2 regions of the Streptococcus sp. AS14 genome follow, and region 2 is predicted to be linked to the other one. Evidence: predicted binding sites of a transcription regulator. Region 2 holds the regulator's gene; the other holds the start of a gene.

Region 1 (7,138 bases), on a different contig from region 2:
AGCTGAACTCGATAGAATTTTATCAAATCTTAAAATTGCGCATTGACACCTTTGTGGTGGAGCAGGAGCGCATTTATCATGAGCTGGATGAGAAGGACCTAGAAGCAGTGCATGTTTACCATGCTAATAAACAAGGGGAAATTGATGCTTATGCCCGTGTCTTTGAAGAGGGAGAGCATTTAGTCTTTGGTCGAGTAGTCACAGCTCAGTCTGCACGAGGACAGGGCTTAGGAGGACAGCTTATCAGAGAAATCCTGCAATTATGTGCTGAAAAATGGCCAGGAAAGGAAATTGAAATAGAGTCTCAGGTTCAGGTGGCTGCTCTCTATGAAAAGTATGGCTTCAAATCAGTTGGCCAACCCTTTATTTTTGAATCGACACCTCATATTACCATGATCTATAAACAATAAAAAAACTAAGGCAATAGCCTTAGTTTTACTGTTTAACAGGAATGGAAATTTCGATTAGATTATTAGCGTAAATCGTGCGGATAGCAGCTCTATCAATAGTATTTGCATCAATTTTTCTCTTCAAGAAAAATTCTCTGATTTTTTCGATTTCCTGTTCGCGTACAGCACGGTGCATGTTTGAAATCAAAATTTCATAGTGAAGAGGAGCTTGTGTAAAAACAACATCGCTGTTTCCAGCAGAATAAACTTCGACTAATATCGCATCGGTGCTTTCCAATTGGCTTTTGACAAGGTCAGCATGACTGTTTGTTGTATTAATAAGCTTCATACGATTTCCTCCTGCTTTATACCTGCTATTATTATAACATGTTTGCTATGAATTGTGAATGATTTCTTTAAGCTTTAAGCGCATTTTTCCAAGTTTGGATACCCCATTTATGGCTGCCACGTTTGAGTGTTTCGATAGCTTCATCGACGGGGAACCAGGCCAACTGATTGAAATCTTCCAACGGTTTTTGGACTTCTTGGAAAGAGGTGACCTCATACAGGTATGCCGGGTTGTAGAAATGGGTGTCGCGATGGCGAGAGTAAAAATATTCATCAGCCTGTCCAAGATAGCGTCCAAGCTGGGCTGTGAATCCAAGTTCTTCCATCAGCTCGCGTTCAAGGGCAGTCTGATGGTTTTCCCCCTCTTCAATCTCTCCACCGGGCAGAAACCAAGCCCCGTTAGGCGCCTGAATCAAAATAATCTTTTCTTTCTTCTCGTCTGGGATAACGGCATAGACTCCGTAACGGGTCACATATTCTACATTTGCTTCCTTTTCACCAAAGGTTGGATTTGTCATTCTAATATCCTCAATCTCTAGTCAGTTTACTATCTATCATAATGGACTAAGGCCCAGCTGTCAAGAATTTACTCGGTTTATTGGACAGAAAAAGAATGATAGTCCTTGAAAGAAATCCCCTTCAAATAATAAATTCCTTCCTCCGACCGTTTAGAAAACTCTTCTTTATAGGAATGGTAAAACATTTTTAGAAGAAATTGTTATAATAGGAGCGAGGTGGTTTTATGACAGAAAGCAGACTTTTTAAAATCCTATATCTTCTTTTAGAGCAGGGCCGCACAACAGCTCCCGAATTGGCCTCACTATTTGAAGTATCCATTCGGACCATCTATCGAGATGTGGACAAGCTGAGTTTGGTAGGAATCCCTATCTATTGCAACCCAGGCAAGGGCGGGGGTATTTTTCTGATGAAGGATTTTGTCTTAGACAAGGCCTTATTTTCAGAGTCTGAGAGGGATGAGCTATTAGCTGCTCTTCAAGGCTTGCAGATTTTAACAGATGGCGAGCAAGTAGAGACCCTGTCTAAGCTACAGTCCTTGTTTCAAGTTCAGGCAACTTCCTGGCTGGAGGTGGATTTCACTGACTGGCGCAAAAAAGCAGATCAGAAAGAACTGTTTGATACTATTAAGCAGGCAATCTTGCAAAGAAGAGTCTTGTCTTTTTCTTATTTGAATGGGCGTGGAGAAAGAGAGCAGCGCAAGATAGAGGCGCTGAAGTTAGTATTTAAAAGCCAAAACTGGTATGTTGCTGGCTTTTGTCGCTTAAGACAAGCTCCGCGCTTTTTTAAACTCAGCAGAATGAGAGACTGTCAGATGTTAGAGGAACGATTTAAGCAGAGAGTCTTGGATGAGAAATTTAGCCCCGAGGAGTGGCTAGGAGATGCTGTGAAAGTCATTTTGAAATTTGACAAGAAACATGCCTTTCGGGTGTACGAGGAGTTTTCAGAAGCAGAGATAGAGGAAAGTGATGGGAGCCTTTATGTCCAAACGCATTTGCCGAGTCACGATAGTCTTTATACCTACTTGCTATCCTTTTTGGATGGAGTTGAAATTTTGGAGCCGCCTCGGTTAAGGGAAGAATTCAAAGAAAAGTTAAAAGCAATTGCCGATATTTATAAAAGCTGACAGAGGTTGTCAGCTTTTCTTTGCTATACTGTTTGTAGTAAAGAAAGGAGGGCTCTCTCATGAAATATGAATGGAGAAAAGCCAATCGAGAAATCTATCAAATCAAGTCTGAACCATGTCTCATAGATGTTCCTGCCCAGTCTTTTATCATGATTGACGGCAAGGGCGATCCTAATGCTGCTGACTTTTCGGAACGAGTTGGTGCTCTGTACAGTTTAGCCTATGCTATCAAGATGAACTACAAAAAGACAGCGGCCGAGAAAGAATTTACTGATTTTACAGTCTATCCCTTGGAAGGACTTTGGCAGCAAGAGCGAGCAGGAGAACTCATTAAAGAAGAATTGATCTATACTATTATGATTGGGCAGCCAGACTTTATCACTGGAGAGATGGTGAAAAAGGCCCTAGAACAAGTCCGTGTCAAAAAGCCTAATCCTCTCTATGATGAGATTCGCTTTGAAGAAATGACGGAAGGAGTGTGTGTCGCCATGCTGCACCTAGGACCTTTTGACGAAGAACCTCACTCCTTCGCTAAAATGGATACCTTTTGCCAGAATCACCAGCTGACACGGATTTCAAACACTCATAGAGAAATCTATCTCAATAATCTGAATCGGACAGACCCTAGCAAGCTGAAAACAATTCTGCGCTATAGGGTTCAGAAGGATCAATAAAGAAATAGAGCAGAAAACTAACTGTTTTCTGCTCTATTTTGTCGACATTTATTTTTCTTCTTGTGATGAATTAACTGACTCTGTGCTTTCTTTTTTCTTGGCTGACTTGATGAGAATCTTGCCATTGCTGGTCATGATAGCTTTGAGATCTTTTTCGCTTGGATTTTCCAGATAGAAGTCAGTAATAGCATCTTCGATATGGTCCTGAATGGTACGGCGCAGTGGGCGAGCCCCCATTTTCGGATCGTAGCCCAAATCAACCAATTTTTCCTTGACCTTCTCCGTAACATCCAGATGAATGTCGTTGGTTGCCAAACGTTGATTGACATCGTCCAGCATAAGGTTGACGATTTGCAGCAGGTTGTCCTTGCTGAGCGCCTGGAATTCGATAATGCCATCAAAGCGGTTCATAAACTCAGGACTGAAGAAGTTGCCCAATTCACCCAAAACGGAGTTGGTGCGGCCTTCACGCGCTGCTCCAAAGCCAACGCTGGCTTCAGCTTTGCCAGTACCGGCATTAGATGTCATGATGATAATGGTGTCCTTGAAGCTGACAGTCCGGCCTTGGCCATCAGTCAGGCGGCCATCATCCAGAACCTGCAGGAACATGTGCATAACATCGGGATGGGCCTTTTCCCCCTCATCCAGCAGAATGAGTGAGTATGGATTGCGGCGGACGCGCTCAGTCAATTGACCAGCTTCATCATAACCAACATAGCCCGGAGGGGCACCGACCAGCTTGGCCACGCTGTGTTTCTCCATGTATTCACTCATATCAAAGCGAATCATACTGTCAGCCGAGCCAAAGAGCTCAATGGCTAGTTGCTTAGACAGCTCAGTCTTACCGACACCAGTAGGTCCGACAAAGAGGAAGCTACCGATTGGGCGATTAGGACTTCCTAGTCCGACCCGGTTGCGGCGGATAGCCTTGGCAATCTTATCCACGGCATCGTCTTGACCGATGACATGGGCCTTTAGGTCGCTGGCGAGATTGACTAGTTGAGACTGTTCCTTTTCTTTGAGGTCGCCAACTGGAATATTTGTCTTTTGCTCAACGATGTGCTCAATCGTTTTCTCACTGATAATCGGAGTATCCTTGTCTAGTACACTTGTCTGCTGGAGTTCCTTGTACTTAGCAATCTGGTCGCGGAAGTAAGCCGCCTTCTCGAAGTCTTCGTCGCGGGTTGCCTGAGCCTTGAGGTTTTCGGCCTCAATCAGACGTTGGTCAATGACCTTGGGATCAACGAAGTTGAGGGTCAGATTCATCTTAGAACCAGCCTCATCCAAAAGGTCAATAGCCTTGTCTGGTAGGAAGCGGTCTTGGATGTAGCGGTTGGAGAGAAGGGCAGCAGCTTCAATAGCCGCATCTGTGTACTTGACATGATGGTAGTCTTCGTATTTTTTCTGAATCCCTTTGAGGATGGTAATGGTTTCTTCAACCGTCGGCTCGTCTACCTTAACGGGCTGCATACGGCGCTCCAGCGCAGCATCCTTCTCGATGATACGGTATTCATTGAGAGTGGTTGCTCCGACCATCTGGAGTTCTCCGCGAGCCAGAGCTGGTTTGAGGATGTTCCCAGCGTCCATATTGCCATCGCCAGCAGAGCCTGCTCCGACAATTTCATGGATTTCATCAATGAAGAGAATGACATCCTGACGAGAACGAATCTCATCAATGAGCTTCTGCATTCTCTCCTCAAATTGGCCACGGATACCAGTTCCCTGTACTAAGCTGACAACGTCTAGGCGGATAACTTCCTTGCCTTGGAGTTTATGAGGCACATCACCATCGACAATTTTCTGGGCCAGACCTTCCACCACGGCAGTTTTTCCGACTCCTGGCTCTCCTATGAGAACAGGATTGTTTTTGGTGCGGCGGTTGAGGATTTCAATGACACGGACGATTTCTTCATCACGGCCAATAACAGGATCAATCTCGCCTTGGCGAGCCAATTCAGTCACATTGATACCATATTCTTCCAGCAAACCTTTTGGTTTTTGCGGAGCTGGCTGAGGCTGGCCTCCCTTGCTGGGATTGGAACCGTAGCCGCCACTGCCTCCATAGGCTCCGCCAGATTGGGTAGGAGGAGTAGTTGGTTCCTGAGGCTGTTGAAAATTGCTGAGGCTATTGAAGAAGTCATCGATAGGATCTGTTCCGTGATTGTTGGCATTAGCAATTCCACCGAACAAGGAATGTTCGGGGTCTGTTTTCATGATTTGGTAGCAGTTTTGGCACAAATCCACCTGCTGTTTATGGCCATTTACATTGGTATAAAGGTGAATCGTAGATTCATTGATTTTACAATTTTGACAAAGCATGCAGATACCTCTTTTCTTTTAGTGTGCAAGCTATTTATAGAAATAATTAAAGGTCAAAAATAGTCAAAGTTTTATAGTTTCATTATATCAGTATTCTCGAACTTTGCAAGAATTTACTACAAAATCCTCCCTTAGACCGAGCAGAATGAAAACAAATTCTTGAAAAATTACAAAAAATTGGCTTTTAGTGGTATTTCGGTCGCTATTTATGGTAAAATAAGAGGGAACTAAGTAAATAGGAGAAACAAAATGGAATCACATTTAGTTAGAATTATCAACCGCTTAGAAGCTATGGCTAAGGATGGCGGAAATTTGAAACGTAATTTTGAGCGTGAAGGAGTTGTTGTAGCAGAAGTAGCTTACAGTTACGATGAAGAAAACGGCTCTGTATTCACCTTGCGTGATGTCGCAGCGCGTGAAACCTATACTTTCGACAGCATCGATTTGATTGCAATGGAAATTTATGAATTACTCTACTAAAAAGCACTTAGCTGCTTTTTATTTTTACCCTTTTTATCTTATTTTAAAAGAGATAGAAATGATTCAGTAGGGCTGAAAATTTTACCACTAGCTGCCAATGAATCCCTACCTTATAACCTTATATAAGAAAAAGTTATAGGCTGGGCACAAATTTTTTTGGTATAATGAAAAAGATAATGAAAAAGAAATGAGAATGACATGGCGCAGATTATTGATGGTAGAGGTTTGGCAGGGAAGCTTCAGAAAAAATTAGCCGAAAAAACGGCTCGCCTCAAAGAAAAGACAGGTCAGGTACCGGGCTTGGTAGTGATTCTAGTGGGAAATAATCCAGCCAGTCAAATCTACGTGCGTAATAAAGAGCGCTCAGCCTTGGCTGCTGGCTTTCGGAGTAAGGTAGAACGTCTGCCAGAAGAAACTAGCCAAGAAGAGCTCTTGAGCTTGATTGAAACTTATAATCAAAATCCTGATTGGCATGGCATTTTGGTCCAGCTGCCCTTGCCTGAGCATATCGATGATGAAGCTGTGCTGCTGGCTATTGATCCAGACAAGGATGTTGATGGCTTTCATCCCCTTAATATGGGCAAGCTATGGAGCGGCCATCCGGTTATGATTCCGGCTACTCCTGCAGGCATTATGGCAATGTTCCATGAATATGGCATTGAACTGGAAGGCAAGCGAGCGGTCGTCATCGGGCGGAGTAATATTGTCGGTAAGCCCATGGCTCAGCTCCTTTTAGCTAAGAATGCGACGGTAACTCTGACACATTCGCGGACCCACAATCTAGCCAAGACTGCTAAGCGGGCAGATATTTTGGTGGTGGCTATCGGACGTGGACATTTTGTGACCAAGGACTTTGTCAAGGAAGGGGCTGTCGTCATTGACGTCGGTATGAACCGAGATGAAAATGGCAAGCTGATTGGCGATGTTAAGTTTGATGAAGTGTCTGAACTTGCCAGCCTGATTACCCCTGTACCTGGAGGCGTTGGGCCTATGACTATTACCATGCTGATGGAGCAGACCTACCAGGCCTTTAAACGGAGTCTTGAATCATGAAATTTGTTTTTGATTTGGATGGGACCTTGTCCTTTGATTATATGACGATTGATGAGGAGATTAAGCAGGTCCTGCTGACGGCTCCTCAGTTTGGGCATGAAGTTCTGTTTGCTTCGGCGCGTTCCTATCGAGATTGTCTGGGACTATTAGGTCCGGAATTGAGTCAGCAGATAGTGATTGGCCTGAACGGCGGAGTAGCTTATCAGAATGGACAGCTGATGTTTGAGCGTCAG
Region 2 (7,138 bases):
GCTTACACACTTCTTGCACAAGTCTATATCATGGACGACAGCAAGACAGTTGAAGCTTACCTTGAATCAGTAAATGCTTCAGTAGTTGAGTTCGCTCGCTTTGAAGTTGGTGAAGGTATCGAGAAAGCTGCTAACGACTTTGAAAACGAAGTAGCTGCAACAATGGCTGCTGCTCTTGGTCAAAACTAATCGTTTTTAGCTTAGAAATAGAATGATAAAAAGGTCTGAGAATTTGCCTCAGGCCTTTTGTTTGTAGCATTTTGAAACATCAAGTTTAGAATGGTGAGCAGCATCACTTAGCTGCTTTTTCTCTTTCTTCCTTATGAGCAATCAAGCCATTGGTAAAAATCAAGACTACCAATATGAAGAGAAGAGCTGTTGTTTGGGGGTAAGTTAGGCTAAACTGATAGACTTTGGTAATAAACAGAAGGGGAAGAGTAACCATCATCATGATTAGAAAGCTATACCATTTGACTCGGTTGCTGATCAGCTCCTGTTCGAAGAGCAGGGGAGCATAAAGACAGGCGATGAGAGCTCCGATAGGAATATCAACATAGTCAGCAGAAAAGATGGTGAAAATACTCAGAGCTGCAAAGAGCCATTTGAGTACATGACGAGAATAGTTGAGCCAATCCATTTTCATTGGATTATCCTCCTTGTTTAGATGATAGTTGGCAGGCAGGAGTTTCTGCCTGTCTTTTCCTTGTGGATTTCCACCTATATTATAACGCTTTAAAAGCAAAAAGCAAGCGGTTACACAAGCCTGACAAAGCTTTTTCACTAGTTTGAATTGTCAGACCTTTCAGTCATCCCTTTTTCTTTTAAAATAGAGATTTTTCCGGTATAATATTAGTCAAAGATAGTCAATGTTAGAGAAACAAGGAAAAAAGAAATTTATTCTGAAATTCTCAACTGGAAAGGGAAGTCATGGGTGCAAAAAACACATCGGACAGTATTGAAGCATATATCAAGTCTATTCTGGCTCAGGCTGGGATGGTTGAATTGAAACGCAGTGAACTGGCTGATGTTTTTCAGGTGGTTCCCAGTCAGATTAACTATGTGATTAAGACGCGTTTTACGGAAAGTCGGGGCTATATCGTTGAGAGTAAGCGTGGCGGTGGCGGCTATATTCGAATTGGAAAGATTGAATTTTCCGACCGGCATCAGATGCTTTGCGGCCTGTACGACAGTGTGGGAGAGCGTGTCAGCCAGCAGGTTTTCACAGATGTTATTCAGCTTCTTTTTGATGAGAAGATTATGACTGAACGTGAGGGCAATCTAATCTTGTCAACAGCATCGGACTCGATTTTGGGCGATGGAGCTGCGGTGATTCGTGCCCGGATATTAAAAAAGATTTTACAACAACTAGACAGAAAAGGAATGGAATCATAAATGAAATACTCAAAAGCCTTAATAGAAAGCTTGGAAGCAGCCCAGCTCTTGGCCGGCCATTTTACAACAGATTATCTGGAATCATGGCATCTGCTGATTGCTCTGGCTAATAATCCCTACAGCGTTGCTGGCTCAGTCCTCAATGAGTTTCCTGTGGAAGTGGATGGATTTGAAGAAGCGGCTTTTCAGATTACTGGTCAGGCTTATCAGAAAGACGGTCACTTTGAGCTGCTGCCTTTTTCTTATCGCTTAGAGGAGTTGTTTGAGGAGGCGGGGCAGATTGCAGAAGCTGTTCGGGCTAAGCATGTAGGTACTGAGCATGTGCTGCTGGCCATGCTATTTGACCGGGGGACCTTGGCCTCTCGTATTCTGGAATTTACCGGCTTTAGCTACGATGATAAGGAGCAGGGACCGAAAATCAGTGATTTGCGAAAGGTCTTGGAGCAGCGAGCTGGCTGGGGCAAGGAAGATATCAAGGCTATTCGCAGTCTGAATAAGGGAGTAATGGCAGCCAAGCAGACCATGGCTAATATGATGGGGATGCCAGCTTCTACCAGCGGGGGGCTAGAAGACTACACTCGTGATTTGACGGAGCTGGCTAGAGATGGCCGATTGGAGCCCGTCATTGGCCGCGATCAAGAAATTTCACGGATAGTTCAGATTCTTAGTCGCAAGACTAAAAACAATCCAGTGCTAGTTGGAGATGCTGGGGTTGGTAAGACAGCTCTGGCTTTAGGTCTGGCCCAGCGTGTAGCAGCTGGTCAGGTTCCTGCTGAACTTTCCAAGATGCGGGTTTTGGAGCTGGACTTGATGAATGTAGTCGCTGGCACTCGCTTTCGCGGAGATTTCGAGGAGCGAATGAATAACATCATCAATGACATTGAAGAAGATGGTCATGTTATTCTTTTCATCGATGAGTTGCATACTATCATGGGCTCTGGCAGCGGTATTGACTCGACCTTGGATGCGGCCAATATCCTGAAACCGGCTCTGGCTCGCGGAACTCTGCGGACAGTTGGTGCTACGACGCAGGAAGAGTATCAGAAACATATTGAAAAAGATGCTGCTCTTTCTAGGCGTTTTGCCAAGGTCAGCATAGAAGAGCCTAATGTAGCTGATAGCATTGCTATTTTACAAGGTCTGAGAAAGAGCTATGAGGACCATCACAAGGTGCAGATTAGTGATCAGGCTATTGAGACGGCGGTGAAATATGCCCATCGCTATCTGACTAGCAAGCATCTGCCAGACTCTGCCATTGATCTTTTGGACGAGGCTAGTGCGACAGTCCAGAACAGAGGACCGCAGAATTACGAGCAGTCGGATTTGACTCCAGTGGATCAAGCCTTGATGGCAGCGGATTTCAAAAAAGTCTCGAAGTTGCTTGAGCAAGAGCAGCAACCCAAGCTTTATAAGCTGAAAGTGGAAGAAGACGATGTCTTGGCGACCCTTAGCGGTTTGTCTGGTATTCCAGTGCAGAAGCTGACTCAGACAGATGCGAAGAAATACCTCAATTTGGAAACAGAACTGCATAAACGCGTGATTGGGCAGGACGAGGCGATTTCAGCTATCAGCCGAGCTATCCGACGCAATCAGTCTGGTATCCGCAGCAGCAAGCGGCCAATTGGGTCCTTTATGTTCCTAGGTCCGACAGGAGTCGGGAAGACAGAGCTAGCCAAGGCCTTGGCCGAAAGTCTCTTTGATGACGAATCTGCCCTCATCCGCTTTGATATGAGTGAGTACATGGAGAAATTCGCGGCTAGCCGCCTCAACGGAGCTCCTCCAGGTTATGTAGGCTATGAAGAGGGAGGAGAGCTGACGGAGAAGGTGCGCAACAGACCTTATTCTGTCCTACTCTTTGACGAGGTGGAAAAGGCGCATCCGGATATTTTCAATGTTCTCCTGCAGGTTTTGGATGATGGTCAGTTGACTGACAGTAAGGGCCGCAAGGTGGACTTCTCCAACACGATTATTATCATGACCAGCAATCTGGGGGCGACCAGTTTGCGGGATGATAAGATGGTGGGCTTTGGGGCGCGGGATATTCGCTTGGACCATGCCAATATGGAAAAACGGATGCTGGAAGAACTCAAGAAAGCATATAGACCAGAGTTTATCAACCGTATCGATGAGAAGGTAGTCTTCCACAGCTTATCTGCAGAAGATATGCAGGAGGTGGTCAAGGTTATGGTCAAACCGCTCATTGCCAGTCTTGCTGAGAAGGGAATTGAGCTGAAGTTTCAGGCTAGTGCTCTTAAGCTGCTGGCTCAGGAAGGCTACGATGTGGAAATGGGTGCACGGCCATTGCGCCGAACTCTGCAGACCCAGGTAGAGGACAAGCTGTCTGAGCTCCTCTTGACAGGAGATTTGACGAATGGTCAGACTCTTAAGGTCGGGGTCAAAGCTGGCCAACTCAAGTTCGAAGTCGCATAAAAAGCGAAACCTTGCAATGGGAAATTGTATGCTCGAGATTAATCACGTATGGCAAGCATACCTATAGATACCGAACAGTTATTTCATCATTCAATAAAACTGGAAATTGAAGGATTGGAGGCTGAGATGTCGTTTTTTAAAGATTTGTTTGCTGGCAAGAAAGCCAAATTGAAAACACCAGAAGAGCGCAAGGCGGCTAGTATCCAGCGGTTGAAAAAGGAAGGTATTCCTTACATTGAGCATTTGCCGGTCATCGAAAGTGCTGAGCAGGTGCGGCCGCGCTCGCTAGAAGAAATTGCGCGTCGAGCTATTACCAGCCTCTTGATTATTCAGGCGGCCTTGGATATCGAAAATAATAATTATAATGAGGAGAGCCGCCAGTGGCTGCAGGATAAACTGCAGCAATACGGGGTGCAGGAAGAGTTGACGCCCAAAGAAAGGGCAGTCTTGGAAGATCGTGCCGACCCGGCAGCTATCATCAATATGGTTTGGAAATACGAGGCCTATTGGTCCTTGATTTGGTACTTGGGTCTAGTAGATGCTTTGCCGTTTCCAGATAAGATTTGTGATTGTGATGCTGCTATTGACGCAGTCGCTAGTGCGGTTGACTTTCAGGAATTTCTGGGAAAATGCCAACCGCGCAGCTTAGAAGAGTTACTGAATGAGGATGATTTGATTTATCGTTATCACTGGGCCTGTGTCGATGCTCGGATTCATGACCAGCCAGCACCGGCAGGCCTTGATGAAAGTGTTGTTCTGGAGAGACGGTCTGGCCTTGACTGGCTGTTGGGGCTGGATACGGCCCAAGACTGGGATGCTGTTGAGCTGCATACCTAGTCCAACTTCTCTTATTCACTCAATTAGAAAGGAGGTACCTTTGTCCGCTCGTAAAATGGCTAAAATTGCCATCCTATCGGCTCTATGTGTGGCCTTTCGCTATGCATTTTCCTTTTTACCCAATGTGCAGCCTATCTCAGCTATCTTTTTCCTGATAGTTATCTTTGAGGATTTGCAGACTTCACTTCTAGTGATGGCTGTGACGATGTTTACATCAGCCTTTCTTTTGGGAATGAGTCCGATCGTCCTCTTTCAGTTGCTGTCCTTTGGACTGATTCTTTGCCTTTGGCGGCTGCTCTATCCTCGGTTAAATCTAGTGGGACAGGGAATAGCAGCAGCTCTCCTATCCTTTGGCTATGGCATTACCATCGATACACTGACAGCCTTGCTGTACAACTATCACTGGTGGTCTTATGCGATTATCAACGCTTTGACCTTCAATATAGCGCATGGGCTGTCCACTTTGTTTTTTTACCCACTCTTGTACCCTATTTTAAGGAGGCTCTATAATGAAAAAAATCTTTAGTTTGCTCACACTTGCTTTGGCCCTTCTCCTTGTTGGTTGCGGCAGCAGCCAGACCAATACTGACAAAAGCTCTAGCTCAGCTGATTCTTCTGTCAAAAAGGAACTGAAAATCAGCATCAGTATTGCACCAGAAGGTCAGGAGAAGAGCGAGAAAACGGTGGCTGTTGCAGAAGGAAAGACAGCTATGGATGCTTTGAAGAAGGCCTATAAGGTCGAAGAAAAAGATGGTTTTATCACTTCTATTGACGGTCATGCTCAGGATGAAGCAAAGGGCCTCTACTGGATGTTTAAGGTCAACGGAGAAATGGCTCCTAAGGCAGCCAATCAAATCACTGTCAAGGATGGAGACAAGCTGGAATTCTACCAAGAAGTCTATCAGCAATAAATCTTTTATAAAAAGAATCTGATGCTCAAGGCATTAGGTTCTTTTTTGTGCCCTTGATACAGTTTTAAAGTGCCTGAAAATATTTTTATAAAATTTTATAAAAAAGTATTGACAAAATAAAAATATAGTTTATAATAAAAACATAGAAAGAGCAAAAATATAAAAAACAATAAAAAGGATAGACCTATGAAAGAAAAAATTGCAATCGTATTTGGAACCTTTGCTCCCTTGCATCAAGGGCATATTGATTTGATTCAGAAGGCTAAGCGTTCTTATGATAAGGTGCGCGTGGTGGTTTCTGGTTATCAGGGAGACCGTGGGCAGGAAGTGGGTCTGTCTCTGCAGAAGCGTTTTCGATATACGCGGGAGACTTTCGCAGATGATGAATTGACCCAGGTTTACAAACTGGACGAAACTTCTTTTCCTCGCTATCCTCTGGGTTGGGACAAGTGGCTGCCGGCTTTATTGGAGTTGGTGGGCTATGATTCAGAACGCGAGGAACTGATTTTCTTTGTCGGAGAGGCTGACTATCAGGAGGAGTTAGAAAAGCGTGACTTCAAAACTTCTTTGCAGGAGCGCCAGTTTGGTATCTCAGCTACCATGATTCGGGAAAATTCTAGTCGTTATTGGAAATATATCGCCCAACCTTTCCGCCGTCACTTTACCAAGAAAGTGCTGATTATGGGTAGCGCCAGCAATGGTAAAACGACCTTGGCTAAGGATTTGGCTCGCTACTATGATGCTCCGGTTAGTCTAGAATATGCTCGGGAATACCAGATTCAAAACAATGTGCGAGACGATGAGCTGACTCCCAAAGACTACTATTATCTGCTCTTAGGACAATATGCTCAGACCTCCCGCTTGATTGACAGCAGCGCCAATCGAGGTCTGGTCGTGGCTGATACAAATTCGCTGGTAACCAAGGCTTACTATGATTACTATCTGAAAGAAAGTCCGGTTCAAGACGGGGAAACAGATACTTTTGACAATCTCTTTGCCAGCATTTTGTCCAAGGAAAAATGGGATTTGATTCTCTTTGCTGAGCCGGTTGGGGCCTATGTCAACGATGGCTTTCGCGATATGAGTATGGCAGACGAGGCTATACGCAGTGATTTTTCAAGCTATCTGAAAAAGCTGAAAGAGCAGTGCTTGGCTCATATTCCGACGGTCTATCTGGCTGGCAGTTATTTGGACAATTATCAGGCGGCCAAAGAAGCGATCAACATGATTTATCAAGCAGATTAAAAAAGAAAGTGGTAAAATAGAATGGTAGTAAAAAATCAAAAACTCTCTCCTGCGACTCTCTACGCAGGACTGAAACAAAAATCTCAAACCTTTGTTCAGAATTTCCGCAATGTCTGTGTCGCAGCTAAAAAACAAGGTTTTAGCGGCATAGCGAAATTGTTCTGGCAGGATTTATTTGGCGGGCGTAGCTTGACTCAATGGCTCTACTTGCTTGCTCTTTCCAGTCTGCCTTTCATTCTGGAGTTTACCAGTGGTCAGAAGCAGCATGACTGGCTGGGACTCTTTGCTTCCTGGACAGGCATCGTTTGCGTTATTCTAGTAGC

Evidence for each region. Region 2 encodes CtsR, which represses protease genes until heat stress. Its sites were predicted from a motif close to TTGGTCAAAAAAGGTCAAANA; they were not measured.
Region 1: a site for CtsR is predicted at 5,422-5,442, ahead of HMPREF1150_RS04775 (ATP-dependent Clp protease ATP-binding subunit). Genes of this name have one in related genera too.

The regions. Positions count from the first base shown of each region.
Region 1 covers NZ_ALKI01000013.1:80,858-87,995, forward strand. The annotation lists gene HMPREF1150_RS04800 (GNAT family N-acetyltransferase) at 1-410, shown strand, start outside; gene HMPREF1150_RS04795 (DUF1827 family protein) at 436-738, opposite strand; gene HMPREF1150_RS04790 (NUDIX hydrolase) at 806-1,255, opposite strand; gene HMPREF1150_RS04785 (YafY family protein) at 1,480-2,379, shown strand; gene HMPREF1150_RS04780 (GyrI-like domain-containing protein) at 2,439-3,053, shown strand; gene HMPREF1150_RS04775 (ATP-dependent Clp protease ATP-binding subunit) at 3,102-5,372, opposite strand; gene HMPREF1150_RS04770 (DUF1797 family protein) at 5,622-5,852, shown strand; gene HMPREF1150_RS04765 (bifunctional methylenetetrahydrofolate dehydrogenase/methenyltetrahydrofolate cyclohydrolase) at 6,051-6,905, shown strand; gene HMPREF1150_RS04760 (HAD hydrolase family protein) at 6,902-7,138, shown strand, end outside.
Region 2 covers NZ_ALKI01000017.1:140,396-147,533, forward strand. The annotation lists gene tsf (translation elongation factor Ts) at 1-189, shown strand, start outside; gene HMPREF1150_RS02260 (hypothetical protein) at 293-781, opposite strand; gene HMPREF1150_RS02255 (CtsR family transcriptional regulator) at 928-1,392, shown strand; gene HMPREF1150_RS02250 (ATP-dependent Clp protease ATP-binding subunit) at 1,393-3,822, shown strand; gene HMPREF1150_RS02245 (DUF4272 domain-containing protein) at 3,916-4,659, shown strand; gene HMPREF1150_RS02240 (hypothetical protein) at 4,700-5,185, shown strand; gene HMPREF1150_RS02235 (DUF4430 domain-containing protein) at 5,169-5,570, shown strand; gene HMPREF1150_RS02230 (AAA family ATPase) at 5,757-6,815, shown strand; gene pnuC (nicotinamide riboside transporter PnuC) at 6,837-7,138, shown strand, end outside.